Regions from separate parts of the Paenibacillus germinis genome, predicted to be linked through region 1. Evidence: riboswitches for the same ligand, from Rfam matches in the RefSeq annotation. Region 1 holds a riboswitch; each other region holds the start of a gene.
What was found. A riboswitch is a leader RNA that binds a small molecule or an ion and turns the genes downstream of it on or off. The one in region 1 is predicted to bind cyclic di-GMP.

Region 2: another riboswitch for cyclic di-GMP. It lies ahead of GC102_RS40355 (transglutaminase-like domain-containing protein); the one in region 1 lies ahead of GC102_RS22575 (putative bifunctional diguanylate cyclase/phosphodiesterase).
Region 3: another riboswitch for cyclic di-GMP. It lies ahead of GC102_RS32025 (PilZ domain-containing protein); the one in region 1 lies ahead of GC102_RS22575 (putative bifunctional diguanylate cyclase/phosphodiesterase).

The regions. Positions count from the first base shown of each region.
Region 1 covers NZ_WHOC01000119.1:51,031-60,906, reverse strand. Annotated here, with positions in the region: gene GC102_RS22585 (ABC transporter ATP-binding protein) at 1-1,001, opposite strand, end outside; gene GC102_RS22580 (BMP family lipoprotein) at 1,131-2,204, opposite strand; gene GC102_RS22575 (putative bifunctional diguanylate cyclase/phosphodiesterase) at 2,461-3,996, opposite strand; cyclic di-GMP riboswitch class I at 4,084-4,172, opposite strand; gene ilvA (threonine ammonia-lyase IlvA) at 4,235-5,500, opposite strand; gene GC102_RS22565 (hypothetical protein) at 5,660-5,821, shown strand; gene GC102_RS22560 (S-layer homology domain-containing protein) at 5,977-8,337, opposite strand; gene rluF (23S rRNA pseudouridine(2604) synthase RluF) at 8,600-9,313, opposite strand; gene GC102_RS22550 (chymotrypsin family serine protease) at 9,482-9,876, opposite strand, start outside.
Region 2 covers NZ_WHOC01000088.1:18,927-28,802, reverse strand. Annotated here, with positions in the region: gene spoIIE (stage II sporulation protein E) at 1-1,338, shown strand, start outside; gene GC102_RS17630 (class D sortase) at 1,631-2,332, shown strand; cyclic di-GMP riboswitch class I at 2,413-2,500, shown strand; gene GC102_RS40355 (transglutaminase-like domain-containing protein) at 2,514-3,320, shown strand; gene GC102_RS17620 (collagen binding domain-containing protein) at 3,523-6,816, shown strand; gene GC102_RS17615 (vWA domain-containing protein) at 6,974-7,693, shown strand; gene GC102_RS17610 (protein kinase domain-containing protein) at 7,677-8,582, shown strand; gene tilS (tRNA lysidine(34) synthetase TilS) at 8,619-9,876, shown strand, end outside.
Region 3 covers NZ_WHOC01000164.1:53,951-63,826, forward strand. Annotated here, with positions in the region: gene prmC (peptide chain release factor N(5)-glutamine methyltransferase) at 238-1,125, opposite strand; gene prfA (peptide chain release factor 1) at 1,125-2,201, opposite strand; gene ychF (redox-regulated ATPase YchF) at 2,236-3,336, opposite strand; gene GC102_RS32025 (PilZ domain-containing protein) at 3,415-4,149, opposite strand; cyclic di-GMP riboswitch class I at 4,252-4,339, opposite strand; gene tadA (tRNA adenosine(34) deaminase TadA) at 4,618-5,055, shown strand; gene GC102_RS32035 (DUF1697 domain-containing protein) at 5,072-5,614, opposite strand; gene GC102_RS40780 (DUF1648 domain-containing protein) at 5,648-6,145, opposite strand; tRNA gene GC102_RS32045 (tRNA-Arg) at 6,299-6,372, shown strand; gene GC102_RS32050 (MFS transporter) at 6,585-7,793, shown strand; gene GC102_RS32055 (RNA polymerase sigma factor) at 7,854-8,456, shown strand; gene GC102_RS32060 (anti-sigma factor) at 8,453-8,899, shown strand; gene GC102_RS32065 (hypothetical protein) at 8,922-9,876, shown strand, end outside.

The DNA.
Region 1 (9,876 bases):
TCGGAGATTTCTCTCGGCGTATGGTTGGTAATATCGCTTCCCATCAGCAGTACACGACCGCTATCAATGGAACGCAGCCCGGTTAATGCCTCGATTAATTCACTCTGTCCGTTGCCATCAACACCGGCGATGCCCAGAATTTCTCCGGCTTTCACCTCAAAGTTAAGCCCCTTCAGAGCAGCCAAACCCTGTTGGTTACGCGCGACTAATTCTTGCACCTGGAGAACGGGTTCTCCAAGCTTCACTTCCTGCTTGTTCACTTTGAAGGAGACGTCGCGCCCGACCATCTTCTCCGCCAGAATCTGTGGATTCGTCTTCGAAATTTCGAGCGAATCAATCACTTTGCCCCGACGAATGATCGTCACAGTATCAGCAATCTCCATAATTTCTTTCAGCTTATGTGTAATGAGAATGATGGATTTGCCCTCTTGGACAAGATTGCGCATAATGACCATCAATTCACTAATCTCTTGCGGCGTTAGTACAGCTGTAGGTTCATCAAAAATAAGAATATCGGCGCCGCGATACAGCGTTTTCAATATTTCTACACGCTGCTGCATGCCGACGGAGATATCTTCAATTCTCGCTTTTGGATCCACACGCAAACCATATTGCTCCGATAACTTGCGTACTTTGTCTTGCGCTGTTTTGTAATCGATTTTCGACCCTTTTTTGGGCTCCATGCCCAAAATGATGTTTTCTGTCACAGTAAATGGCTGAACCAGCTTGAAGTGCTGATGCACCATACCAATGCCAAGCTCGATAGCACGATTCGGGCTATCAATAAACACTTCCTTGCCTTGCACTTTAATGTTACCTTCATCCGGCTGATAAAGTCCGAACACAATGTTCATTAGTGTTGATTTACCCGCACCATTTTCGCCAAGTAAGGCATGAATTTCACCCTTCATCAGCTTTAAACTAATGGCATCATTCGCCACTATGCCTGGAAACCGCTTCGTAATGTTGCTAAGCTCAACAACAGGGACTACTTCACTCATCAGATCACCCTAAGGATCAATTTTTTTAATTACCTCTAAAACTAAAGAACAAGGCTAGTTATTATAACTAGCCTTGTTTGAACAGAAGCAAACCTATCGTTCGTAACCGCAACGCCTTTTATACCTAAATTAAGGTTTTTCAGGAACTTTGATTTCGCCGCTAATAATTTTTGCTTTGAACTCGTCAACTTTTTTCAAAATTTCAGGTGTTACGTTTTTCTTGGATGTTTCAGGAAGGCCTACGCCGTCGTCTTTCAAACCAAGTGTAACCACTTTACCACCTTGGAATTTGTTGTCGATGATGTCTTTGGAAACACGAACAACTGCTGTGTCGACACGTTTCAACATGGAAGTCAGTGTAACTTCATCGCCGAACTCAAGGGATTGGTCTTTATCTACGCCGATAACCCAAACCTTTTTACCGTTTTTCGCGCGGTCTTTCGCTTCGTTGAATACACCATTACCTGTGGAACCAGCTGCGTGGAAAATAACATCAGCGCCATCGTTGTAGATCGTAGCTGCTGCTGCTTTACCAAGGTCTGGCTTGTCAAAAGCGCCTGTATAGTTAATTTGAACTTTAGCATTTGGATTAACCGCTTTAACGCCAGCTACGAAACCAGCTTCAAAACGTTTGATAACCGGGATGTCGATACCGCCAACGAAACCGATTTTGTTTGATTTTGTTGTTAAACCTGCAACTACCCCAACAAGGTAAGATCCTTCTTGCTCAGAGAATGTTACGGATTCTACGTTCGGAGCTTCAACGACATTATCAATGATCGCTAATTTAGCATTTGGGTTTTGTGTTGCTACTGTTTTTAGTGCATCGCCCATCAAGAAGCCGATACCCCAAGTCAGGTTGTAGCCGTCTTTAACGAACTGGTTTAAGTTAGGCGTGTAATCTGCATCGCCTTTACTTTCAAGGTTTTTCACTTTAACGCCTGTTTGTTTCTCAAGTGCCTTCAAACCTTCCCATGCACTTTGGTTAAAAGATTTATCGTTGACGCCACCAATATCGGTAACCATTCCGATTTTGAAGTCTTTACCGCTATTGTTGCTTGGCGCTGCCGATGCTGTTGCTGCTGCAGAAGTAGCTGGAGTTGCTGAAGCCGCCGGTTTCGTTTCTTCTTTTTTGGCACAGCCGGAAAGAGCCAATGCAGAAACCGTTACAGCCATAAGAGCTGTTGAAAGCATTTTCTTCATCATTATTACCCCCATAGAATCATTTAATTTAAAACCATGAAATCTTACATTGTAGGTTGACCAAAATTAGTTAAATTATGTAAGACTGGCTATAGATGAGTGTATCATTTTGAAACCCAAGATAAAAGCGATACACCAGCAAAATAACATAATTCGTTATGTCATACAAGTTGACATGGTCTTTTTGTAAGCCCATACAATATAGGTTCCAAGCCCCAATTATTTATTATACTACCACTGGTTAATAAAATCTAGATTACCCTTTGTTAATTTTATCGTTCATAAGTCTCAGGAATTGTTCGGGTCCTAAAGGGCTACTAAACAGCATTCCTTGCACTTCCGTACACTGCAAAAGTCTTAAGTGCTCCAGTTGTTCTTCTGTTTCAACACCCTTTGCAATTAAGTTTAGACCTAGGCGGTGAGCCATGCGAATAATGGCAGCAGCCAGCAGCTGATTCTCATCGTCGTCTACCAAATCCCGGATCAATGTGCTATCCAATTTAACACTATCGAGCGGCATACCTTCGAGCCCGCTTCGTGTAAATAGGCCTGTACACAAGTCATCCATAACGATACGAACACCGAATTTCTTTAGCAGAATCAATTTCTCGCTAGCCTCTTGTACATTGGAAGATGTGATACTTTCCGTAAGGTCCAGTTCCACCAACATAGGATCAACACCTGTTTCTTTCAAAACAACAGCAATTTCCTCCATAAAATGCTCATCTTTAAATTGCGAAGCCGTTACTGATAGGGTCATTCTCAGCGGTGTGTAGCCCTCGTCCTGCCAGACTCTCATCTGTCTGCACGCCGTTCGTACAGCCCATTTCCCGATGGGTATCATGAACCCCATTTCCTCGGCCGCTTTCTTCCAATCCATGCTAGGTGCGAGGTCGTCCCCCTTGCTCCAATGAATGATCGCTTCCATTCCGATTAATTTCCGGTTTGTTATTTCATATTGAGGCTGATATAGGATTTCGAATTGATTGTTATCTAAGGCCGATCGAAGCTCTTTCTCCATGTGAGCTTTGCTCTTCACCATGGCATCGATGTCAGAGGCATAGAATTGGAACTGGTTATGTCCCCGGTTCTTGGCCGCATACATCGCTTCATCTGCATACGCCATAAGCTGCTCAGGCAGCTTACCGTCTAACGGATACAGCGCTATCCCTATACTAGCTGTTATGGTTACTGGCATTCCATCAAGGATAAAAGGCTTTTCCAGAGCCATTTGAATTCGGGAAGCTACAACTCTTGCATCTTCAGGCTTTGCAAAAGATTCTAGTAATATAGTAAACTCGTCGCCACCTTGACGGTACACCGTATCGGATCCACGCAGGCAGCCCAGCAAACGTTCTGCTGCAAGGCGAATTAAACGATCACCATAGGCATGACCTAATGAATCGTTGACATCCTTGAATCTGTCCATGTCCAAGAACATAACAGCCGCCAGTTGTTCATTACGCTGCGCATGCAGGAGCGCTCGCTCCAATCGGTCATTAAACAATCGGCGATTGGGTAATCCCGTCAATGTATCATGATAGGCCAGAAAGGCTAGTTGTTTACTCTTTTCTTCCTCTTCTTTACTAATAAGAAGCAGTTTTCGGACACTCTTCGCAAAAAATAGACAGATTAGTGCTTGAACAAGCACACTAATGAAAACGTAAGGCGAAAAGGAGAAAGAAGAAGCAGCAAGTAGATTAACGGTCAACAAAAAGAAGCCCAGCACGCCCAAATAGACCAACGTTTGCGCTTTCATATGCTGTATCCAATTAGAAAATATGCCTCTCATTCTTGAACCTCCTTATTTGATATGAAAAAAACGGCTATTCCAAATCGGAATAGCCGTAGGTGTACCTGTTTAGGTAAACTGCAACCTGTCGGCAGCCCAGCCATCATTGTTGCGAGGGCAACCTTAGATCTGCAGCTTTGCGTCCTTACCTTTCGATAAGTTTGCCTTTTACGATATTAAGGGAATAAATGGGACTAATTAACTATATCATATTCATTCCACGTTTGGCTATTTTTCCTTAAATAAGCAAGTTAAATAGCTTGGGGTCCTTATTTATTTCTATATAGCCATAATCTTTCTGGGATAGGCGCTCAATAAGCCCCTCATAATCATCTTTATTTTTGAGTTCAATGCCGACCAGCGCCGGGGCATCGTCCCGGTTATTTTTTTTCGTATACTCAAACCGTGTTATGTCGTCTGTAGGTCCCAAAACTTCTTCCAGAAATTCGCGCAATGCCCCAGCACGCTGCGGGAAATTAAGAATAAAGTAGTGCTTCAAGCCTTCATACACGAGCGATCTCTCTTTAATCTGCTGCATACGGTCAATGTCATTGTTGCCGCCGCTTATGATACAGACCACATTCTTACCGCGAATCTGCTCCCGATAGGCATCGAGTGCTGCAACCGGGAGTGCGCCAGCGGGCTCTATAACAATCGCGTTATTGTTGTAAAGCTCCAGAATGGTTGTACATTCTTTTCCGGAAGGGACAATTACGATATCCTCCAGCTTTTCTTTGCAAATGTCAAAAGTAAGCTCGCCGACCTGCTTCACGGCAGCACCGTCTACGAACTTCTCGATCGTGGATAAGGTTACTACCTTCCCCTGCTTGAGCGCTTCCGTCATGCTTGCCGCTCCTTCTGGCTCAACACCGATGATGCGCGTTCGTGGAGAAACACTATCCACATAGGTCGCAACTCCCGCTACCAGGCCGCCTCCGCCAATCGTTGCGAAGATAAAGTCAGGAGATTCGGGCATTTGATTCAATATCTCGAGGCCAACCGTGCCTTGACCGGCAATCGTGCGGACATCATCGAAAGGGTGTATGAACACCTTATTCTCTTGAGCACAGTAAGCTTTGGCATGGTTAGAGGAATCATCGAATGAATCACCTGTGAGAATAACTTCAACAAAAGATCCGCCAAATAGCTTAACTTGGGAAATCTTTTGTCTAGGTGTTGTCGTCGGCATGAAGATTTTGCCTTCAATACCGAGCTGTTTACAGGAATAAGCCACACCCTGCGCATGATTGCCGGCGCTCGCACAGACGACACCCGCTTCGCGTTCCTCTGGTGTTAAGCTTTGAATCACATTATACGCTCCACGAATTTTGAAAGAACGAACAATTTGCATATCTTCACGTTTAAGATAAACGTTGCATTCATACAAGTTAGAGAGCAGCTCATTGCGTTGCAAAGGCGATGGTTCGATCACCCTGCTGAGCACATGATTGGCCCTAATAATATCTTCCAAACCTACTTTACTGGAAACAACCATTTTTCTCATACTCCCTTTCTCCACATTGTACTATTAAAGTTTTAAAGATTATTGTAACACAACTCTGCCCGACTGTACGAAAATAATATTGGTATAGTTTTTTCCTGTGTTTCACTTCACGCCTAGCAGGGTATTACATAGCATTACAACTTCAAAGGAGTGATTCAAATGTCGACTCAGCCTCGCAATTTCGATATCGAAGAACGCCATGTGGAGAAAAAATCGGATTCCAGTCTAGTTGCTTCTACTTTCATCAAATATGCTGCTTACATCGTCATCATTTTCGGCGTTCTGTATTTCTTAGTTCGATATGTATTCCCAATGTTCTAGAGCTTGGACGTAAGTTGTGTGTGTCCTCATCAAAGGGAGCATGTTCACATCTGGAGCCTGCTCAACCACAAGAAGCCTCAAACCCACTAGTAAGTGGATTTAGAGGCTTCTTGTATTGGTTATAAGAGGAGTTAGTTAACTCCTACATCCACTATTTAGTAATAGTAACGAGGCTGCTCCTGAAGCTCAGACCGTCTTTGCAAAAAGCGGTAAAAGGCACTGGCCGCTTGTGCTTTCGTCACTTCTTGCTGGGGTGCAAATTGTCCATCGTTCAGAGACATAATATTCAGCCCCACCACAATAGCTGCATCACCAACATGCTTAAGCTTAGCAGCATCTGCGATATTACCATTGAAAATGCCATCGAACTTCGTCAAGCTCTTGTAGCCAAGCGCCTTCACGATCAGCTGTGCCATTTCTTCCCGATTCATCGCAGCTTCTGGATTAAATTCAGCACCTACATCTAGCAAACCGCGATCAACCGCATTTTCGACGTAGGCAAAATAAGGAGAAGATTTGCTCACATCGGCGAAAGATGCCTTCCGTTCTGCCCCGTAATAAATACCACCATTACCGCCATTCATGGCAATAACGAGCATTTTGACTAACTCACCACGTTGAATAGTTTGATCCGGATTCACTTTGCCATCCTTGACATCCAGCGCTTGATAATCCAGCATAAGCTGAAGCTCATTTTTAGCCCAGTGATTGTCAATGTCGCTTACTGTCACTTTATCCAAAGAAATCACTTCACCCGTTTCACTATTCCGCCATTGACCGTTTTGCGCATCCAAGAGGAAAGGTTCACGGTTGAATTTCGGAACGAGTGAATAGACAAGCTTGGCATCTAGTTTCCCGTCTGTCTTCAGATCCATGGATTGCGGGACATCCCCAGCTGCAACCATCACTCTGTATTTCTCCAGTGGAATTCCACCGATGAACCCGCTGCCTTGGGCCACATAATTTAACTTGATGTCGAACTGAGCGAGCCAAAGATCCTTGGCTTTATCAATTGCCAGTACCTGCGGCTTTTGCTGTGGATATGGCAGATTGCTGATAGAGAAGTGATAACCAACAATTTGACCGGTCACACGATCGATGCTTACCGTCGCTTCTTCATTCCCTGCATTTACGCCATCAATCACGCGCTTAAAGCTAATATCCCAATTGCGCATATGCTTCAGTTGATCTTCCGAATAATTTTTAACCGTTTGTGCACGAAGCAACAGCTGATCGGTATAAGCAGGTAGCTGCTTTTTCACAAAATCAACACTGGTTGTTATCGCATCTTCAAGAGCAATTTTACCCTCTATATCTTTATCAGAGTCAGGGCCATAAGGAGTGTAGCTGCTGAAATTCGTAATCTCTCCTGTCTTGCTATTCACGCTAGCCCATGCGCCTTTGCCGACGATTTTAACTTTGGAATCCTTCTCAGACGTCTCATTCCAACTTAAATTCCAATTTGAATTGGTTTCCCCTGTTTCAGGGTTCGTCGATTCATTATAAGATGCTTCTTGAATCTTGTAGTCGGAGGATAGGTTGAAAACCGTTGTCACCTTCTTAATAGCCTCTTCTTTAGTCAGGTCCAAGGTAGCAGTCGGCTTAGCAGCCAGTGGCTTGTCGGTTAACGGCTTATTTCCCTCAGCATCTTCCATCCCTTTGACTGGACTCCAAATCTCACCCGTTTCCGCATTCAGGGAGAAGCCGCCCAGCATGTACGAAATTATCGGCAATTTCTTGCCTTTGGCACCGTATGGAATCTGATACAGCAAAGAAAGATTCGCCTTTTCATGGAACATTTGGGCAGCTTTCTCCTTAGTAATCGGTGTTACATTCTGCTGAAAAGTGACATTGTCATCCCAATTGTAGTTATAATTCGTAACCTGTCCTTCTCCATTGACGACCACATTGATACCATTCATTGCAAAAGGCACACCGCCAACAGATCGATCAAACCGAATATTGTACTGATAATTACCATTCAGCGGCGTACGAAATGCATTCTCCTCTGAATCATTGTACACAAGCTCCTTCTGCTTCACTGGGTTCACTTTACCAATAAAGGCAGAAGCGACTTCCTTGGCAGCTTTGAAATCCACCTTCGGCGGATAGCTAGGTTTGTGATCAGGGTCATTGTCATTCATGGAATAGGAGGTCAGCGTTCCGTCCAAGCCGTTAATGGATACGTTTAAGGAGCCGTAATTCCGATCTTTCACCATTTTGGTGTAATTAATGTTCCACGTCGGGAAATTCCGGCCATTCATGTTGTAATAAGCATTCAGACTGATGGATTGAAACGTGTAGCCTTCCGGCAGCGTTATGTAGGCCTTAGCTCGTTCAATGGCTTGCTCTTTGGTAATTTTGGCATCCAGCTGCTTATCATCTTTTCCGGGGAATGCAGGGGGTGCAATGGACGTGCTTCCTACAGCAGCTTCAGCCGCCCAAGCCCCAGGCGCAGCAGTGAGCAGCAGTGTCGAAGCGAGTACCAATGTTCCTACTTGTTTGATTAACTTCAAAGTCATCTTCCTCCTCAACGTTTTACGTTCCAAAAACCAGCTTCAAAGCCTTAGAAACATAGAGATTCCATAATAATCCTTGACGTGTAGAACTGGAAAAAAGTTGCTTTAGTAAGCTCGATTACTGCTATATATTTTTATTTACACGAAATGTCACTAGATCGAAACGATTTATGGCTAAAAAACTTGGATTACTCAACAAAAAACACATATCTGAGCACCCTTTTTTCGAATGCACAAACATGTGTATATTTTATTGCAATTATTTTCTTGATTGGGTGTTCTCTTTGCTAAGTGTGTGCATTAAATCCTGCATTTCACCTTGCGTCAAATCCCGCCATTTGCCAACCTTCAAATTACCCAGATGGATATGCATGATCCGAACCCTCTGCAGGCGCACTACTCGATACCCGAAGGCTTCGCACATCCGACGAATTTGGCGATTAAGCCCTTGTGTGAGAATGATTCGAAAAACGCGGTCGCCAACTTGGTAAATCTCACATGGCTTCGTCATCGTGCCCAGAATTCGGACCCCGCTAGCCATTCCTTGCAAAAACATCGGTGTAATCGGTCGGTTCACCGTCACGATGTATTCTTTATCATGGTTGTTCTCCGCTCGCAGAATCTGGTTCACAATATCTCCGTTATTGGTCAGAAGGATGAGCCCTTCGGAATCTTTATCCAGTCTGCCGATTGGAAAAATTCGCTCCGAATGCCCAACGAAATCAACAATGTTACCTCTGATATGCGCTTCAGTTGTACTTGTGATCCCTACTGGCTTGTTGAGAGCAATATAAACATGTTCCTTCTTCTCGCCAATCGGTCGACCATCGATCCGAACCTCATCCCCAGGGCTAACGACGCTCCCCAGTCCGGCGACCTCACCATTAATCGTAACGCGCTGCGCCTCTACCCACTTGTCCGCTTCCCGTCTGGAGCAAACACCGGTTTCGCTAATAAATTTATTAATTCTCATGCTTGGGAAATTCCCTTCTATGCCGTAATCAAGTATCTACTATTATGCTGGATTAGCTCACTCGGTTCAAGTATCGTTCAAAGGGATCGATGCAGGGAACATATTGCAATAAAAAGATCGCCCCTCACACTGATCATTCCAGATGGCGCGGGGCGATCTATGATGGTTCTATTTCGGTGAAGTGGCGCGAACGACACGCAGTTGCTTTAGCATCTCTGCCGATAAAGGTCGAACATAGGCATAATTCCCCTTTGGAGCAGCCCCTGTAGCCCTACCAGCCTTGAAACCTCCAGTTCCTGCAGGAATGGCTACCCGCAAACCAAACGTATTCAAAACGCTTGCAATTGGCGTACTAATAGAACGAGTACCGCTGCCCGCAAAGTTCAAAGCAGCCGCAAACCGCCCACTCATCCAGACAGAGCCTGAATCGCCGGGCAAAGATATGTTATTCGGTGCTGTAATCAAAGTCTGATTGCGGAACTGTAAAGTGGCATTGCCCAGCTCACGGTAAGGCCCCACATTAAATTGCATACCAATACTTTCGACAGTACCAAAAACAAGAC
Region 2 (9,876 bases), on a different contig from region 1:
GATGTTGGCCATTTCATGAATGCGGTTGCGCAGAAGGCTTGTGATTCCTGCTGGAAAAAGAGCCAGTGCTGGGATCAAAAATTTTATCAAACCTATACGTATATGACCGATATGATGACCCAAATTGAGATGAAGGAGAGTATGACGAAGAAGAATATTCCACCGGAGTGGAGGAAGGTATGTATTCGCACGGATCAAGTGCTGGATGTGATGAAACAGCAGTATGGCTTGTACAAGAATGATATGCATTGGAAAAAGCAGATTATGGATAGCCGGCATCTCGTGGCTGATCAGCTTTCGGGCGTGTCCCAAGTCATGGAGGACTTGGCCAAGGAGATTAAACGGGAAGGACAGGAGCTGTTCCTGCAAGAGGAGCAAATTCGTAATGCCCTGGAGGAGCTGGGCTTATCCATCCATACCATCGATATCATTTCCTTGGATGAAGGAAATATCGAGATTGAGATCATTCATCAATACACGAAGGGCTTCGATGAATGTCGGAAAATCATTGCGCCGCTCTTGAGCGAAATTATCGGCGAGAACGTCGCCGTCATGCGCGAGGAGATGCATGCGCGCGGTGAGGGCTACAGCACGGTCGTATTCGGCTCCGCCAAGGAATACGAGGTTGAGACCGGGGTCGCCGGCGCAGCCAAAGGGGGCGACCTCTTCTCAGGCGACAGCTTCTCCACGGTGGAGCTGGGCAATGGCAAGTATGCCGTGGCGCTTAGCGACGGCATGGGTAACGGCGAGCGCGCGCGTGCGGAGAGCCAGACGGCTTTGAGCATCCTGCAGCAGCTGCTGCAGTCAGGGATGGACGAGAAGCTGGCGATCAAGTCGCTGAACTCGGTGTTGATGCTCCGCTCTTCGGACGAGATGTACGCGACCGTAGATATGGCCTTGATCGACATGTACAGCGCAAATACAACGTTCATGAAGATTGGCTCTACCCCTAGCTTCATTAAGCGCGGGACGGAAGTGATTTCGATATCGGCTAATAATTTGCCGGTGGGTATCCTGAGCGAGATTGATGTTGATCTGGTCTCGATTCCGCTCCAATCGGGTGATATCCTTGTCATGATGACAGATGGGATCTACGATGCACCGGGACATGCTGTAAACAAAGAGATGTGGATGAAGCGGATGATTCAGGAAATTGATACGACGATGCCGCAGGATTTTGCGGACTGTCTATTAGAAAGGATTTTCCGTCACCATCATGGCGAAATTCAAGATGATATGACTGTCGTTGTGGCACGAGTCGAGAAGAGGCAGCCCGAGTGGGCCACATTCCGCTGGCCAGGAATTACGCGAATGGAGCGTCCCAAGACGGTTAGTTAATGGAGAAATAGAAGCCATAACAGCTCATTTGCTGTTATGGCTTTTTATGTGCAGCGATTCCCTTTAGTGCATAGCGGACGCTGCATATTTGAAATTGGAAAATTTTCACTTCGAAGTTGCACTTAGAATTCAAATCATGTTTAACTTATGAATATGTGTGTTAACTAATTATTCCAAATCTAGTGATTTCAATAAAATTCTAAGTTGTCAGAGCTTTATATGATGCCAAAGCATCCTAAGACTGTCAGACTATCATTGGTGCATGAGATCCAAGAGAAAGGTGGTACCACTGGTGATAAGAAAAAAGCTATCACTGTTAATTATCGTTCTTGGGATTATCATTTTTCTCTATCCAACGTTAAACGATCATTATGAGAGCTATCAGCAGAATAAAATTTTGAAACAATGGCAGGAAAATCTGCAGGATATGGATCAGACAGGCTCTGACATTGAGGAGGAGACAGATGCGGGGTTAGTCGTGCCTTCTTCCAGTCCCGTAGCGGAAGCTCTGCCGACAAGCAGCCAGCCGAGCAGCCAACCAAGCCCTTTGGCCGTGAAAACGACGCCGAGGCCAGTTACTTTGCCGCAGAAGAATATAGAAGGTGTTCTCACTATCGATAAAATTGATCTGAAGCTCCCTATTCTGACAGATGCAACCGTGAATAATTTGAAGATTTCCGTTGCCAGTATTGCCAAAACAGGCAAAGTAGGAGCAGTTGGTAACTATGCCATTGCGGGTCATCGAAACCTGACCTACGGGAAAAATTTTAATAGATTAGATGAAGTCACCGAAGGGGATTTCATAGAAGTGAATACAGGGAGCAAAACGTATATTTACAAAGTAGTGGACAAACAGTATGTCCTCCCAGAGGATGTCTGGGTGCTGAAGGGCAATGGCAAAGATCGGGAGATTACGCTAATAACTTGCCATCCTATGGAAAATCCGACTCATCGTATAGCGATTAAAGGAATCATGGTGCAGTCTAAGGAATAACATGTAATATTTTGTCTATTCAGAGAGACAAGCCTATGTTAAGATTGCACTATAGTAATTATAAGGGATTCGGTGCGTTCCTCCGATAAAGGCAAATCTAGCGAAAACTAGAGACGCAAAACTAAAGGGCCTTCCTTAGCCGAACTAAGTTGGCAGCCAGTTACCGAAAGGGGATTTTTTTGTGTTCAAAAGGCCGATTATACGAGCGATCATTGCAACGTTTCTGTTTACTCTTGCTCCACAAGGGATATTTGCAGCTTCCAATCCTTCCGTGATTGATAAAGATGCTCTGAATAAAGGGATTATCTCGGTAAATTATTCAAACGCTAAGAATACCAAAGTTCTCGTACGAATTATGAGAGAAAATATCAAATATGACTACACCTTTGAAGAAGGAGATCAGTACCCTTTGCAACTAGGAAACGGCTCATATAAAGTACTGATTGGAGAGTCCATAGGAGCTAATAAATACAAAGTTGTTGAGCAAGAACAAATAGATTTAGAAATGGAAGACGAGAATACCGTATTTCTGCAGTCCATTCCGTTGATCGATTGGAACGATGAATCGAAGGCAGTCGTGGAGGCTAAGCAATTGGCTGGGAATAAGGAAACGGATTTCGACAAAATAAAAGCCATATATGGCTATATCACGACACATTTTCAGTATGATTATGAGAAGGCCCAAACTGCAGCAGATAGTTACGTACCTAATCTGGATATGGTCTACGCAGCGTCCAAGGGAATTTGTTATGACTTTTCAGCTACTTTTGCGGCAATGGCAAGAAGCGAGGGGATTCCAACCCGTCTGGTTATGGGATATGAAAACCATGCGCCAGATACTTATCATGCGTGGAATCAAGTCTTCTTAAAGGAAAGTCAGGAATGGGTAACGATCGATACCACGTATGACGCTGTTCATATACAAGCCGGTGAAACGATAGATATTATAAAAAATGATTCTAATTATAAGATATCGAAAATATATTAAATGAATGGATGAAACCTGATCTCATAACTGAGAACAGGTTTTTTTGTGCTTTTTCCAACCAAAAAAAATATTAAATTCCAAGATTTACAATACATCTTGTATCATATATCATAGGTAATGATACAATTTGTTTCAAAATCATAGGAGGTATACACATAAATAATCTTTATAAAAATTGATTCATGAATGGAGGTATGAAATTATGTTGAAAAAGACGAGTGCGCTGCTGATTACTTTATTAATTTTTATGCAGAGTATTTACGGGATTGGCTTTTTTACTGAGGCCAGTGCAAAAACGATTTCGAACACTATTCTTGACAGCGTGACGATGGCTGTATACGACAGTGCAGGACAAGTGGTGACTGGCAATGTTTACGAGCCAAACTCCACAATTCAGCTTGACTATACGTGGTCGCTGCCAAACGGTCATGGGTATAAAAGTGGTGATACGTATACATTCACACTGCCGCAGCAATTTTTGCTTTTCAATGATATCAACGGTAATTTGGTAATGGGACAGGATCAGTTAGGAATTTTCCATGTTGATCAGGCTAGTCATCAAGTATTGATCACCTTTAACAACTACATAGAAAGCCATGATAATGTACATGGCACGCTTACTTTCAGAACAAAGTTAGATACAAGTAAACTTACGGAAAGCACAACGGTAACGGTTACCATTCCGGTCAAATCTGGTGATCAGATTTTCACTCTCCATCTTAGACCATCGGTCACTTCCACAATCGAAAAAAGTGGCGTATCATCTGGTTTTAATTCGAAAGATATTCATTGGACCATTGATGTGAATAAGACGCTGGATTCTGTTCAGGACGCTGTGGTGACGGACCGGATCCCTACAGGTCTATCAGTTCCTGTTACTGTAGCCGTCTATGATTTAGGGGTTCATTTAAATGGGACTGTTGTACAAGGAGCATTGGTGGATGTCAGTAAGTATACAGTAAGTATAACAGGATCAGATCTGACTGTTCGATTCACGGAGTCTCCTATTCATACGGCTTACCGCATTCAATATACGACGCCAATTACTGATTTTAATAAAAAGACCTTTGTGAATGCGGCAGCTTTTGGAGGAAGTAATAAAGACCCTGTTCAAACCTCTGTGACAGTCCAAGTAACTCTTGGCAGCTCTTTGGATAAAATTGTGGAGAGCTATAATCCATTTACGCAAATTATTAGTTGGGGAATTAAATATAATTATAACGAAAGGACAATTGCCCAGTCAGCAGCATTCCTAAAAGACTTATTCAATGATACACAAGAGATAGTTGCAGGATCCCTACATGTCTATCCCGTAACGTTCAATTCGAGTGGAAATGAAACACTGGGAATTGAATTGCCGAGTGGGGAGTACACCGTGACAACGGAAGTAGCCGCAGGCAAGAAAGGATTTAAACTGCAATTTAATCATAATATTTCATCGGCATATAAAATTACTTATCAGACTAAGGCAAGCAATCCGGTCATGAATATTGCGATCATTACGAATACTGTTACGTCAGGCAGCGAAGCAAGTGATTCAGCAACACAGCCTATTGAACAGGGGGCTGTTCACAAGTATCCTGGAACCGTAGATTACAAGGCCAAAACTGTAGCTTGGCATATAGTTATTAACAGAGACAGTCAGTTGATGAACAATGTGGTTGTGACAGATACATTTCCGAAAAAAGGATTGCGTTTCATACCTGATTCGTTAGTCATAAAAAAAGGAAACGTGATCGTACCGTCGACGGATTATATCTTTGATAGTTCTGTCCCCGTTGAGGATGGGTTCAAAGTGAAATTCACGAATGCGATCTCAGAACCAATTTCGATTGATTACAAAACAGATTTTAATTTAGATTTGATCAGTCCTCCGGGAACTACTGATTTCATTAATTCAGCTAAGGTCGATTGGATCGACAGCTCTGAGAAAACAAAGACACAAACGGCATCAGCAACATTTATTCCAAGAATTGAAGTGAAGAACAATGGGTTTAAATTCGGTGGGTACAACGCTGTTACGAAAGAAATCACATGGACTGTGGGAGTCAACTATAACGGCAAAACACTTGCAGATGCAAATATTCAAGATACGTTAGAGTCAAATCAAAAGTTTGATGTTAATTCGCCTGATTCGCTTCATGTTTATAAAATGACGATCAATCCGGAAAATGGCAACCCATCACGAGGCGGGGAGATAGACCGCAAAAAATATGAATACACACTGGATAACCAAAACAAGCTAATTGTTCATTTCCTTCAACCCATTTCAGAACCATTTTACATCGTTTTTAAAACGAGTTTGCAAGGTCAACTGATTAACAGCACGGTTTCTAATACAGCTATTGCATATGATGGAACTAAACAGGTTTCCGGCGATCTCAAAGCGACTCTGCCCATTTCTAAGGGCGGAGAATACGTAAGTAAAAGCGGGTCGCAAAGTGGAGATAAAATAAACTGGTCCGTCCAAATCAATTATGGTCAATCTACGTTAAACGATGCGAAAATCATCGATACACCGTCAATCAATCAACAATTATTGCCGAATTCATTCCATTTGTTTGCAACGATTGTGACTAGCAACGGGAATGTCACGAAGGGGACTGAATTAACGAAGGGCGTGGATTACAAGCTAGTTATTAATACGGACAATCAAGGTATGCAAACATTTGAACTGAGTTTCGTCAAACAGATATCAACAGCGTACATTTTGGAATATCAATCTTTAATTATGGCCAACGATCACGAAACGGTTTCCAATAAAATCAGTCTCAGCGGCACCAACGTAACCACTATTACGGAAGAAACGACCAAGGTTATTCAGGTAGGTGTTTCGGATGGATCTGGCACTGGCAGCGGAGTCCGAGGGTCATTGACGGTTAAGAAAATTGATTCTACAAACAATACGTTATTGCTCCGCGGCGCAATATTTGAACTGAAACGTAAATCGGGTGAGAAGATTAACAGTTTAACAACGGATGAAACAGGTACGGTTGTATTTAACAATCTACTTGCAGGTGATTATGTAGTGAGTGAAATAACAGCTCCTCCTGGATACGTTTTAAATAAAGAGGTTAACCAGATAACCCTTCATCCGGGAGATGAGCTTCATCTTAATGTGATTAACACGAAGACGACGGATATTGGATCACCGCCCCCAGAATCAACAAACCCACCGGGGGAGCCAACACCACCGCCAACGACACCAACACCACCGCCAACACCAACACCAAGCCCGACACCAGGTGCAACGCCACCGCCGTCTATAACACCAACACCAAGTGTAACGCCAACACCGCCAACGGTTCCTACTCCTTCGACGGATCCGGACATACCAATTGATACTGATAATGATGTGCCCTTGGGGGGAATTCCACCTATCACTAAACCAGAGACCCTTCCAACGACAGGAGAATCTAGCCATCTATACGTGGAAATTGCAGGCATCACTCTAATCCTTCTAGGTCTTATCCTAAGAAGGAGATTCACTCGGTAAAACTTCAATCTTGAGACAGTCTACCAGTACATTGGGGCGGGCTGTCTTTTTATTTCGCTTAGTTAGCTCGTGATTAGACTCTCTCATAAATGGAAAAACTAGGAGTAGAACTACTAGAGAGCTAATCTTTTCTTGGGCCAGGGAGGCAAATATCATGATGAAGCAGATTCTTTTAATTACAGATGGGTGTTCCAATGTAGGAGTGAGTCCGGTAATAGCAGCAGCACAAGCTCATACCGAAGGCGTTACCGTTAATGTCATCGGGGTGATTGACCATGGGGAGCTAGGGGTACTAGGTTCTGAGGAGATTCAAGAGATTGCTGCGGCGGGCGGTGGGATGAGCCGAATCGTGAATTCAGGCCAACTTTCCCAGACGGTTCAGATGATGACGCGTAAAACGGTAACCACAACAATTCAGCATGCCGTAGGCAAAGAATTGCAAAGTATTCTAGGCTTTAATCAATTGGAGCAGTTACCACCAGAGAAGCGCGCCGAAGTGGTTCAAGTGATCGATACCATGAGTGAAACCACCTCACTCCGCGTAGCTCTTTTAATAGATGCTAGTGCTAGTATGAAGCCTAAGCATGCAGCGGTGCGTGAAGCAATTCATGATCTGTTGCTTAGTCTTAGAGCCCGCAGCGGCAAGAGTGAGCTAGCTGTTTTCCACTTTCCGTCAACCAAAACGAGGGATCAGGAATTAGAAATGGATCTCAGTTGGACGAATCAACTTGCAAATTTAGACAGGATGTTCTATAAAATAAACATGAAGGGTACAACTCCGACAGGTCCGGCGTTACTGCAAACTTTGCAGTTCATAACGGAGAAGCCTATCTTACCAAAGACCGAGGATGGGATGCTGAGTGACTACGTGGTATGAAGACGCCTTCCGTCCTGGGTCAGAAATCCAAGGGAAATGGAACGGCAAGATGTATGTGGTCGAGCGTTTATTAGGTGCAGGTTCCAATGGTGTAGTGGCGCTCGTGCGAAGAGGGACAGCTAGATTTGCGCTTAAAGCAGGTCATGAGACGGTTGATCATCAATCGGAGATTAATTCCTTGCTTGCCATCTCACTGACAGAAACTTCGTTCAAGAACTTCTTAATAGATGCCGATGATATGACGATAAATGGGAAAGAAGTCTCTTTCTATGTCATGCGCTATATTGAGGGAATGACGATTTCTAATTTTATACATAAACGTGGTCAGGATTGGATCTATGTGATTGGTTCTAACCTACTTCGAAAGTTAACGGAGGTTCATAAGAGCGGCTATGTTTTCGGTGATCTGAAGATCGAGAATATGATCGTTTCCAATTATGGCGATGTGGATCTCATTGATTTTGGTGGTGTCACTCCTAAAGGCAGAGCGATTAAACAGTTAACCGAAGTGTATGACCGCGGCTTTTGGAATATGGGGGAGCGGGTTGCGGAAGAGAGCTATGATCTATTTTCATTTGCCATTTTACTATTAAAATCGCTCGATCAACGCAAACGCTTCACTGGTTTATCCAAAATGCTGCCTCAAAACCGAGATTTAGATCAATTAACGGCCATCATGCGCGAAAATTCAGTTGCCGCCCATATCGCACCATTTCTTAACAAAGCTTTAAATAATGAGTTTGATTCTTCGCAAGAAGCCTATCAGTACTGGAGAACGTTGGTTTCAGGTAAGAAGATTACGCAGTCAACACTCCAAATGCCATGGCTGAAAATATGCTTCGCCGCTTCTATTTTTATTTTTGGGGCAACGCTCTATATGTATTGGTAGCATGACGGAAAGTGCAGGAATAGAAAGGAATACCCGATGGAAATCGATCTTGTTGCCAAGGTGGAACAGCGAATTATTGAAGAAAAACTCGTCGATCCAGGAGATGTAGTTGTCGTTGCGGTTTCAGGAGGACCTGATTCCGTGGGGCTGCTTCATGTCCTTTTTGCCCTTGCTGAGCGTTATAGCTGGCAGCTCGTTGTTGCTCATGTGAATCATCAATTCCGCGGCGCGGAATCGGATGCGGAAGCCTCTTTCGTAGAGAAGCTTGCAGATGACCTAGGGCTTCCATGTGAAATCGGCGTCATTGATGTGCCCGCCTATATAGAGGAAACGTCACTCAATGGGCAAGCCGCGGCACGTGAGAAGCGTTACGAATTTCTTCATCAGATTGCGGCGAAATACAGCGCTAAGCGTATTGCCTTCGCTCATCATGCGGATGATCAAGCCGAAACCGTCATGATGCGGATTCTGAGAGGGACAGGCCCTTCAGGCCTGGTTGGTATGCCGGAGCGTAGGCGCGAAAAAAAAGTGGAACTGATTCGTCCGTTTTTACGTATATACAAAGCAGATATTGTGAATTATTGCGCTCAGCATGAAATGACGTATTGTAAGGACAGCAGCAATGAGCTGCGGAAGTATTTTCGTAATCAGATTCGGCTTGATGTGATGCCGATGCTGAAGCAGTATAATGAACAACTTCCAGAGTCACTGAATCGATTGACGGATTTGATGCGAGCTGAGGATGATTATTTGGCCAAAGAAGCCGAGCAGGTTTTTCGCCGAATAACGACTTTTCAGCAAGCCTGCTGCCGCATAGTAAGACGCGATTTCACTGAGCTGCACGTTGCTTTACAAAGGCGTTTGATTAAATTAATATTAAACTGTCTTTGTTTGGAAAGAGATCGGTTGGATTTTACACGAATTGAAAGTATGCGTGAGTTGATTTTACAGGATAAGGTTTCTAATCAAGTCCTTCAGGTGGATGAACAGGTTTATATTGTGAGAGAATATGAATCTATTCAATTTCAGACCTTCGCTCCTTCTACGAAGCCTTATGCTTATGAGGTTGGATTAGATACAAGCGAGCTGAGCCTGCCGGAAGTGGAAGCCAAACTGATTTGCTCATGGGTGCCGGCTAGTTCGAAGGAGACAACTGCTTTTTTCTCATCTGCAACGGACGTGTTTTTGGATCTGGATCAACTTAACTTGCCGCTTGTTGTAAGGAGTCGCAAGACAGGAGATCGGTTTGAGCCGCATGGTTTAAACGGATCCAAAAAAGTAAAGGATATGTTCA
Region 3 (9,876 bases), on a different contig from region 1:
GTAAGAGTGAAAAACATCGCTAAAGAGACTCTTCTACTCATATAAGCAGCTTTAGCGATGAAAAACATTCTTATCAGGCCCTGATTACCTCGAAACCACCATAAGCTTGTCTGTAAGAGAGAAATACATCTCTAAAGTGACTCTTCAGCTAATATAAGTGACTTTTGCGATGAAAAACACTCTTATCTGCCCCCCATACCTCGGTGCTATCCAAAAATATCGTGTTCGTTCCCAATTCTACGAGTCTCGCGATCGGATCGCGATCACATGGCGATCAATGCCCTGGAGATCCTGCACGAATCGGATCTCGTCCCAGTCAGCGGCGGCGCGCAGCATCGCCGCCACAGCCTCCGCCTGCCGAATGCCCACCTCGAACCCGACCATAGTCGGGATTCGCGGCAGCTGCGGCAGCTGCGAGATCATCCGGCGGTAAAGGTCGAGTCCCTCGACACCGCCGAACAAAGCCGTGTGCGGCTCGAACAGCCGCACCTCCGGCTGAAGCGCCGGCAGGTCGCCATCAGGGATATACGGTGGGTTAGACACCAGTATATCCGGCGCGATCCGGCGCGCAATAAAGGGCTCGAGAAGATCGCCCTCGAGCCACTCCACCCGCGCAGCCACGCCGTGGCGCTGCGCATTCACGCGAGCCATCTCCAGCGCTGCCGCGGAGATGTCGCTGGCCGCCACGCGCCACGCAGGGCGCGCGTGTGCCACAGTCACCGGGATCGCTCCGCTCCCGGTGCCCACATCCGCAAGCAGCGGAGCGCCTTGCGGGAACAGACGCGAGCCCTCATGGAGCAAAGCTTCCACGAGCAGCTCCGTCTCCGGCCGCGGAATTAACACGGCCGGGCTAACCACAAAAGGAAGGCCGAAGAAATCCTGCTCGCCGATAATATACTGCACCGGCTCACCCGCGGCCTTCCGCTCCACTAGCTGGCGCCACGTTTCCGCCAGCTCCACAGGAAACTGTTCCGGAAAACGGAACAGCAGCTCCGTCCGACTGCAGCTGAGCAAGTGCTGCAGCAGCAATTCCACACAGGAAGCAGCCTCGGCCACACCGAGCTTCCCTAAAAAAGAAGAAGCCTCAACAAAGGCTTCTCTTAAACTCTTAGCAGCAGTCGACATCACATTGCCTGCTCCCCGTTATCCAAAGCATCGGACTGCGCTGCAATCGTGAGCGCCGAAACGATCTCTGCCATGTCACCATTAAGCACAGTTTCTAAGCGATGCAAAGTCAAACCAATACGATGATCGGTTATCCGGCTTTGCGGGAAGTTATACGTACGAATACGTTCGGAACGGTCACCCGTACCTACCTTGCTTTTACGCTCGCCCGCATATTTCGCTTCCTCTTCCTCACGCATTTTATCGGAAATACGTGTACGAAGCACGCGCAGCGCTGACTCTTTATTCGAGTTCTGCGATTTACCATCCTGACAAGTCGCTACGATACCCGTAGGTACATGCGTCACACGTACAGCGGATTTCGTCGTATTAACTGACTGACCGCCCGCTCCACTTGAACAGAACGTATCAACGCGAATATCCGCATCATGGATGACAATCTCAACATCTTCCGCTTCCGGCATAACCACTACCGTCGACGTTGAGGTATGGATACGTCCACTTGATTCCGTTACAGGAATTCGTTGTACACGGTGCGCCCCACTCTCATACTTCAACTTACTATAAGCGCCTTTACCAGTGATCATGAAAATAATCTCTTTAAACCCGCCCAAATCGTTCACAGAAGCATCGAGAATCTCCGTTCTCCATCCTTGCGCGTCCGCATAGCGCGTATACATCCGATACAAATCGCCCGCGAACAAAGCAGCTTCGTCGCCGCCTGCCGCACCGCGAATTTCGACGATTACGTTCTTATCATCATTAGGGTCTTTAGGCATCATGAGCATTCTAAGTTGTTCTTCCAACTTGGCAGATTGCTCGCTAAGCTCATCGATCTCCATTTTGACCATTTCACGCATTTCATCGTCCAGCTTTTCGTTTTGCATCACTTTGGCATCGGCCAGCTGTTCGCTCACACTCTTATATTCGTTATAAGCATCATATGCTTCTTGAAGATCAGATTGCTCTTTAGAGTATTCTCTAAGCTTCTTCGTGTCACTCGTTACATCCGGGTCACACAACAATTCGCTTAATTTATCATAGCGGTCCACAATGGACTGAAGTCGATCCAACATATAGGATCACTCCTTTCTTTACTTTTTTTATTAATTACACATTAAATCTGAAATGCATGACGTCCCCGTCATTCACCACATACTCTTTACCTTCGAGACGCACTTGGCCTTTTTCTTTCGCACCATTCATCGACCCTGCAGCTGCCAAATCATTATAAGAGACGACTTCAGCACGAATAAAACCACGTTCGAAATCGGTATGAATAACACCAGCCGCTTGAGGAGCTTTCGTTCCCTTGCGGATTGTCCATGCTCTTACTTCCTGCACCCCAGCTGTGAAATACGTGTACAAGCCAAGTTTTCTATAAGCTGCTTTAATCAATCTATTCAAGCCGGACTCTTGAAGTCCCAACTCTTCGAGGAACATCGCTTTTTCTTCATCTTCCAACTCGGCGATTTCGGATTCAACCTTCGCACTGATCGACACCACTTCGTTGTTTTCGCTCTCAGCAAATTCTTTCACAATTTTCACAAAAGGATTTTCATCTGCTGTTGCTACTTCATCTTCACTTACGTTTGCCGCATAAAGCACGGGTTTCATGGTCAATAAATGAAGGTCGCGCACGAGAAGTTTCTCATCTTCGCTGAGATCCAGACTGCGTGCCGGTTTATCTGCATAAAGCGCTTCTTTAATACGCTCTAAACACTCCACTTCAGCAACAACCTTTTTGTCGCCGCCCTTGAGGTTTTTGCGTGAACGCTCGATCTTCTTCTCTACCGACTCAATATCTGCCAAAATCAATTCAAGATTAATCGTTTCGATATCGCCGATCGGGTCAACTTTACCGGAAACGTGAGTAATATTATCATCTTCAAAACAACGAACAACATGCACAATGGCATCCACTTCACGAATGTGTGCCAAAAATTTATTTCCAAGCCCTTCGCCTTTGCTCGCACCCTTTACTAAACCCGCAATATCAACGAATTCAAAGGCTGTCGGGACAATGCTCTTAGGCACAACGATCTCTACCAGCTTCTGCAATCTCTCGTCTGGTACTTCAACTACCCCAACATTCGGATCGATCGTACAAAACGGATAATTCGCAGATTCTGCCCCCGCCTGTGTAATTGCATTAAACAATGTCGATTTTCCTACGTTCGGTAGACCGACGATACCTGCTTTCAAAGCCATTGTAGTTACAACTCCTTAATTTTCGAAAATCATCCTTCTTATTATATAGCACTTGGAACTCAAAAAAAAGCCTGAAGGCTATTGATTCGCCGCAGACTTTTTTTCCGTTGCTTTTTTAAATTGCGCTTCCCGCTTCTGTACGAAGTAAGTTTCGATCTGATTCGTAAGGATAAAACCCCTTAGCGCATTGGTTTTTTCCTGCGGAATGTCGATATAACTAGCCCCATAATAGAAATCATTTTCAACCTTTTCTTTTCTTACAATTTCCATCGAACAAGTCATCGTAAAGCCCAAATCCAGCTCAACTTCGAGGTGGGAATGCTTTTGAACGATCTTATCAACCATAGAATTATCATTAATGGTAAATCCTAAGCCGTTAATGGATATATTTTTGATTGAAATACCAAGTGGGTTTTCAAAGTGATGTTTATTCCTTTTATTCATATCCTGAAGTCCGAATAAGAGACCTGTATGTTTCACATCCACACGAGGGAATTCCCTTTTTTCTGCAAATTTCTTGCGATTTTCAGGTGGATTAATGACAATGACGGAGCCGAATTCTTTGGCAACAACGGTTGTATTCATCACAAACAAGCCGGATTTGGTATAAACCGTCATTTTCGCTTTATCACCAAGTTGAAAGACATCGTATTCCGGTAGTTCCACCTCAATAATGTCTCCGAGTGCATAAGTTAGTACGCCAGTGGCTACGAAATCATCCTTTCCCAATACAGCCTTACTATCGATTAGTACATCAGCGTCATATCCCTCCTTGCTTCCGTAATATTTCATGATGTTATACCCGTTGGCCATTATAATTAACACCTCTCCCTTTACCCAAGTTATTCCCTATATAAAAATAAACTGCCCCTTATGAAGGAGCAGCCTATTACCTTAATCAAGAAAGCATCGATTTTCGGTAACCAGGCTGCCATAGTTCCAAAGGAACCGTAGACCCTTAGCTTTGCGTCCTTGCTTTTCAACAAGTTTGCCATTTTCGAACCTTGCTATTTACTTCTACCTATCACGTTCTATATGGTCTAAAAGACCTACTAATATCTATCATTATACCTAGCACAGTTGCTATTATCAACAAAATTCCTTGCATAGCTGATCATTTTGTTGTATGTAATGTAGAAAGATTAAATATCCACAGCTTTTTAAGTTATCCACAAAGCTATCCACAGGTTGTTAACAACGGAATGAATGTTCGATTGTTATGCACATGTGGATAAAAATATATTAGCGAGGTGTCCCCCTGTGGATGAACATATCCCCTGGATGAAAGAAGCGATTCAAGAGGCTCTCAAAGCCGAAGCTATCCGAGAAGTACCGATTGGAGCGGTCGTTGTCCACCAAGGTCAAATCATCGGCCGCGGCTACAATTTGCGTGAAACAACCCTAGATCCTCTCGCTCATGCCGAAATGATCGCCATCAAACAAGCGAGCGAACATCTGGGGGCCTGGCGGCTTTTGGATTGCCAGCTCTACGTCACCCTAGAGCCTTGCCCAATGTGTGCGGGTGCGATTGTCCAATCGCGGATTCCTCAGGTCATCTACGGCACCATTGATCCGAAGGCCGGCTGTGCCGGAACGCTCATGAATTTGCTGCAGGAGGACCGGTTCAATCACCGAGTCGATGTCATTAGCGGCGTTTTGCAAGAAGAGTGTTCAACGATGCTTACCCAATTTTTCCGTAAATTACGCGGTAAAGCTTAGAAGTCCTGCTTTACTTCTAACTCTGCATCGCCGATGCCAACTCAGCCAGTTTGTTCATCGTATTCCAATTGCGTGTTGTCGCCGTATCCCCAAGCTTCTGGATATTGCTCGCAAGTTTCGAATCCAGAACGCTTTGACGAAATAGATAATAAATCTCACGCCCATTGATCTGGAATTCATCGACATCGCTTACTCCTTTGGATAAGATGTCGGCGGTTTGTTGCGGAGGATATTCCGATAGCACAGAAATTTGTATCGTTTCGCCTTCTAATAAAGCATCCACTTCATATGGACAAGTCGCAAGAATCTGCGCCAGCTCCTCTACCGTACGCAAAATGACGGAAGGTGAAACGCCTACAGCTTTGCTGATCTCCTGCTCGATACGTTGGCGCAGCGGTTCCACCGCCTCCTCCGACATGAACAAGACATTGCCACTTTGCAAATACGTTTGCACCTTAGCAAGTCCCGCCACTTCCAGTGTCTTTTTCAAATCCGCCATCTTGATTTTGTTCTTTCCTCCTACGTTAATACCACGCAGAAAACCAATGTAAACTTTCATTTCGGCATCCTCTTCCTTTGATCTAATTATGCATTACTTTAGTTTGATGGATCGAATGAAAAAGAAAATAACCGTACCCAGAATTAAAAGCAATACAATGCTAAATATCCATATATTTAAAGCAACACTATTTCCCCTTGCAATTTGGATAAGGGTCCATTCGACATACCCAAACAACACAACGATCAGCATCTTTAAACAGTTCATGAATAAGCGTGCATTACCATATTGCCAGGTGGCATTTTCATTCGTAATTTTGTAAGGATAATTAAAGGTATGGGGATATTTGCTTAAGACAGTTAAACCTATATAGAGGATCAAGGTTATCACTGGCAGCAGAAAAAGACTGAATTTGTTTCCCCAACCGTCCTCTTTCCCTTGACCGTTAAAATGTATGGGTATTCTTTCTGGTATCAGGGTCCAGACATAGGCTAAATATCCGAAAGTACACAAAATGACTAGGATGGATACTCCATCTAGAATTTTTTCTGTTATTGTTTTTGAAATTATGAATACAGGTCGTTTTTCCAAAATGACACTTCCTCTCTATTCAAAATAAAGGAAATTAAAGTTAATCCCTAACCTATTCTTCATTTCAAATGAACATTCCTTGTCCCGAAGAAAAACCACCCTACTCAAAAGGTTGCGCCACGAAAGCCTTCGTGCTATCATAATTCTTGCCATGCGCCCGTAGCTCAGCAGGATAGAGCAACAGTTTCCTAAACTGTAGGCCGGATGTTCGAATCATCTCGGGCGCGTATACGAAACACCAAACAGAGCCACCTCAAACAGGTGACTCTTTTTTTACGTACTATTTCAATTTACAAGGCACATTCATTTCCACCCATTGTCTTTTTTTTGCAAACATCCAATCATAGCCTTGCTGCAATCGATGTTCTATAATAAAACGATAGATTTATTAGTCCTCATTTCGATTCAAGAACTTAATCCGAAAGGAGCTCCCTCTTCGATGACAAGCATCAAAGCTTCATCCTCCTATCGCATTCCGCTCTTTTGTATAGTCACATTGCTGTTCTGGATGTCGATGTATACGAGCGTTCCCATTATGGCGCCTTACGTAGAATTCCTTGGCGGGAACCACCAGTTGGCCGGATGGATTGTCGGCATGTACGGGATCTCCCAAATGCTGCTGCGAATTCCCGTAGGTATCATGTCAGACCGGTTTCATAAGAGGAAGCTATTTATTACCTTTGGCCTGCTATTCACGGCTATAACCGGTTTAGGACTATGGATCACTCATGATTTCACATGGATCCTTATTCTCCGAGCACTGGCAGGCGCAGCCGCGGCAACCTGGGTTGATTTCACCGTATTATTTACGAGTTACTATAAGCATGAAGATTCAACGAAAGCGATCGGAACGATCTCCTTCTTCAATTCACTTGGGCAGGTTTTCGGTATTCTCGGTGCAGGGTGGGCGGCAGATTCCTTCGGCTGGGAGGCCGTCTTCATTTTGGGAGCTGTGCTTGGCTTGCTGGGGATGATTGGATCCCTTTTCCTAGTAGAAAAAGTTGAGCTCGATGCGCCTAAAATTACGATGCGCGGTATCAGTGACGTTGCGACAGACCGTACGCTGCTGTTCGTTTCCTTACTCGCTATCTTGTCGCAAGTCCTCATATTCGCAACAGTTTTCGGATTTACGCCCGTTTATGCAACCCAGCTTGGAGCTGATAAATTCTCCTTGTCGATGCTCTCGTTATTTGCCAACGTACCGGTAGCGCTAGCGTCCTTATTTGGCGGGCGGCGATGGGCTGTCCGGTACGGGGAGAAACGCATGGTTGTATGGGGTTTTATTCTTATGGGGATATTTACATTTACGATTCCTTTTACGCATCACCTTTGGGTGCTGATGGTTACACAGGCTTTTGCCGGCTTTGGTCGCGGTCTTTCTTTTACCTTACTCATGGGGATGAGTATTAAACATATGCCTGCGGATAAGCGGGCGACGGCAATGGGCTTTTTCCAAGCTATTTATGGATTAGGCATGTTCATTGGACCCGTTCTTATGGGTATAATCGGCGATTGGTTCTCTCTAAATCAGGGATTTATTGTGCTGGGTGTACTTGGCGTTTTGAGTGCACTCCTATCTCAATGGTTCGTACAAATTACGCCTTCTAAGCATCAAGCTAAACCTAGCTGTTCTACTGCTGCACTTTAAAATAGGGAACGGATCTTGAAGATTCGTTCTTTTTCTTTTTGAAATCGTGCAGGGGTACCGGTGATTGCCTTCGTCTATTCATGCGGAGAGGAGGAGAAGCATATTCAGGAACAAGCACTCGTAAAGCGCATATTGAATGGCGATGAGGCCGCATTCCGTGAGCTTGTAACAACATATCGTCACTATTTGTTCCAAACGATCTATGCCATTGTACGCCACGCTAAGGATGCCGAAGATTTATCACAGGATGTTTGGACCCGGATATATTTCTCCCTCCCTCAGTATCAAATGAAGGGTCTGAAAACCTGGATGACTCGCATCGCGGTGAACCGGGCTATCGATTTCAAACGATCGGCCAGCAGACGTAGGGAAGAAATGACGGCTGAAATGGAGGAACCCATCCAATCCTCTAGCTCCCATCCTTATTCTGAGCATGGTGTGGAACATGAAGTGATGCTAAATGAGACGACTGAGCTCGTGCGTAAGAAGCTTCATCAAATCCCTGCCAACTATCATGAAGTATTAACGGCCTACTATATTCATCATCAGTCATATCAAGATATTGCCAATGCTCATGGGGTAACAGTCAAAACGGTAGAATCCAAGCTTTATAGAGCCAAGCAGTGGCTTCGTAACCATTGGAAGGAGGAGGAATTCTTGTGAACCATTATAATGAACAAGCGTGGAAGCAATATGTGGAAGAGCGACTGTCACCCGATCATTTAAGTGAGATGGAGCTTCACCTGTATCAGTGTGATGAATGCTTGACGATGTATATGACATGTTTGGAACAAATGGAAACTGTACTGCCAATCATGGAAAGGGATACGCAAGAGTATGTGGATGCCATCATTGCTCGTACAACAGGAACTAAGCGCTCTTGGTACCACTCAACTATGCTGCATTATGGTATTGCGGCTGCGGCTACACTCATCCTGGTTGCTATCGGCTTCTTTCACGGAATTTCGCAGGAATTGGACTCTGTAGGTTCATTTAAACCTGCTAACTCTATAAATACCTCTTCCTCCCTACAAACAGATAAACCGATATCGGACCAATTGTTAAATAAAACACTGACGTGGCTAGACACGTTACAAAATAAATAAAAACAAGGAGGTTACACCCTTAATGCCTAATAAAAGCAGCCTAGTCGCTTTCCTGCTGTCCTTCATACCTGGAGTAGGCCATCTATATATGAACCGCTTATTCCGCGGGCTCCTATACGGTGGTGGGTTCTTTGGATCGTTATTCCTTATCTTCGTGGGAGTCGCTTTTTTACACGCCCCGGATGACTTCCTGATTTTTATTGCCTTGCTGGCTGCCTTGACATGGGTTGTGAATATGCTGGATATGATTATCTTCCTGCTGCGCTCACAGCCCTATCGCCTGCCTAGCTCTTACGGGTCTGAGGAGCATAGCCAGCATGAGCAGCCTTCCTGGGACGCGAATCCTTATTCCACTCGAATGGCTAGTCAACAAGAAAAAACAAAAATTATGCTGCTCTCCTTCATCCCTGGACTCGGCCATTATCAGCTTGGGTTGATGCATAGAGGTCTTACGGCGATGGTCTCCTTCTTTGGTGTTGCGATATTAGTATTCTTCGTCACCATCATGACGCATAACGAAGGCTTTGTTGCCTTTTTGTTGGCCTTGCCAGTACTGTGGTTTTACACAATGTTTGATGCACTGAAGCAACAGGGGAATAAACAAGCGGGGTTAGAGCTTATAGATCGCAGTATTTTCGAAGACTTCCACTTTGGGGATGACTATGGGCGCAAAAACCGGACATTGGCAACAATTATCGCCATTTTTCCAGGTGCAGCTCACTTGTACCTCTCTATGACGAAACGCGGCGTCCAGCTAATGGCGATCTTCCTTTTCTCCATTTATATATTGGATGTACTCCGATTGTCTCTGTTTTTATTTTTGATCCCGATTCTCTGGTTTTTTAGCTTTTTTGATGCTTTGCAGAGCATTACGAAGTACGAAAATGGTACCCTAATTGACAAACCAATCATCGAGAATTGGACGGCTTATCAACGACCCATTGGCATGGTTTTGATCTTACTTGGCAGCTACTATG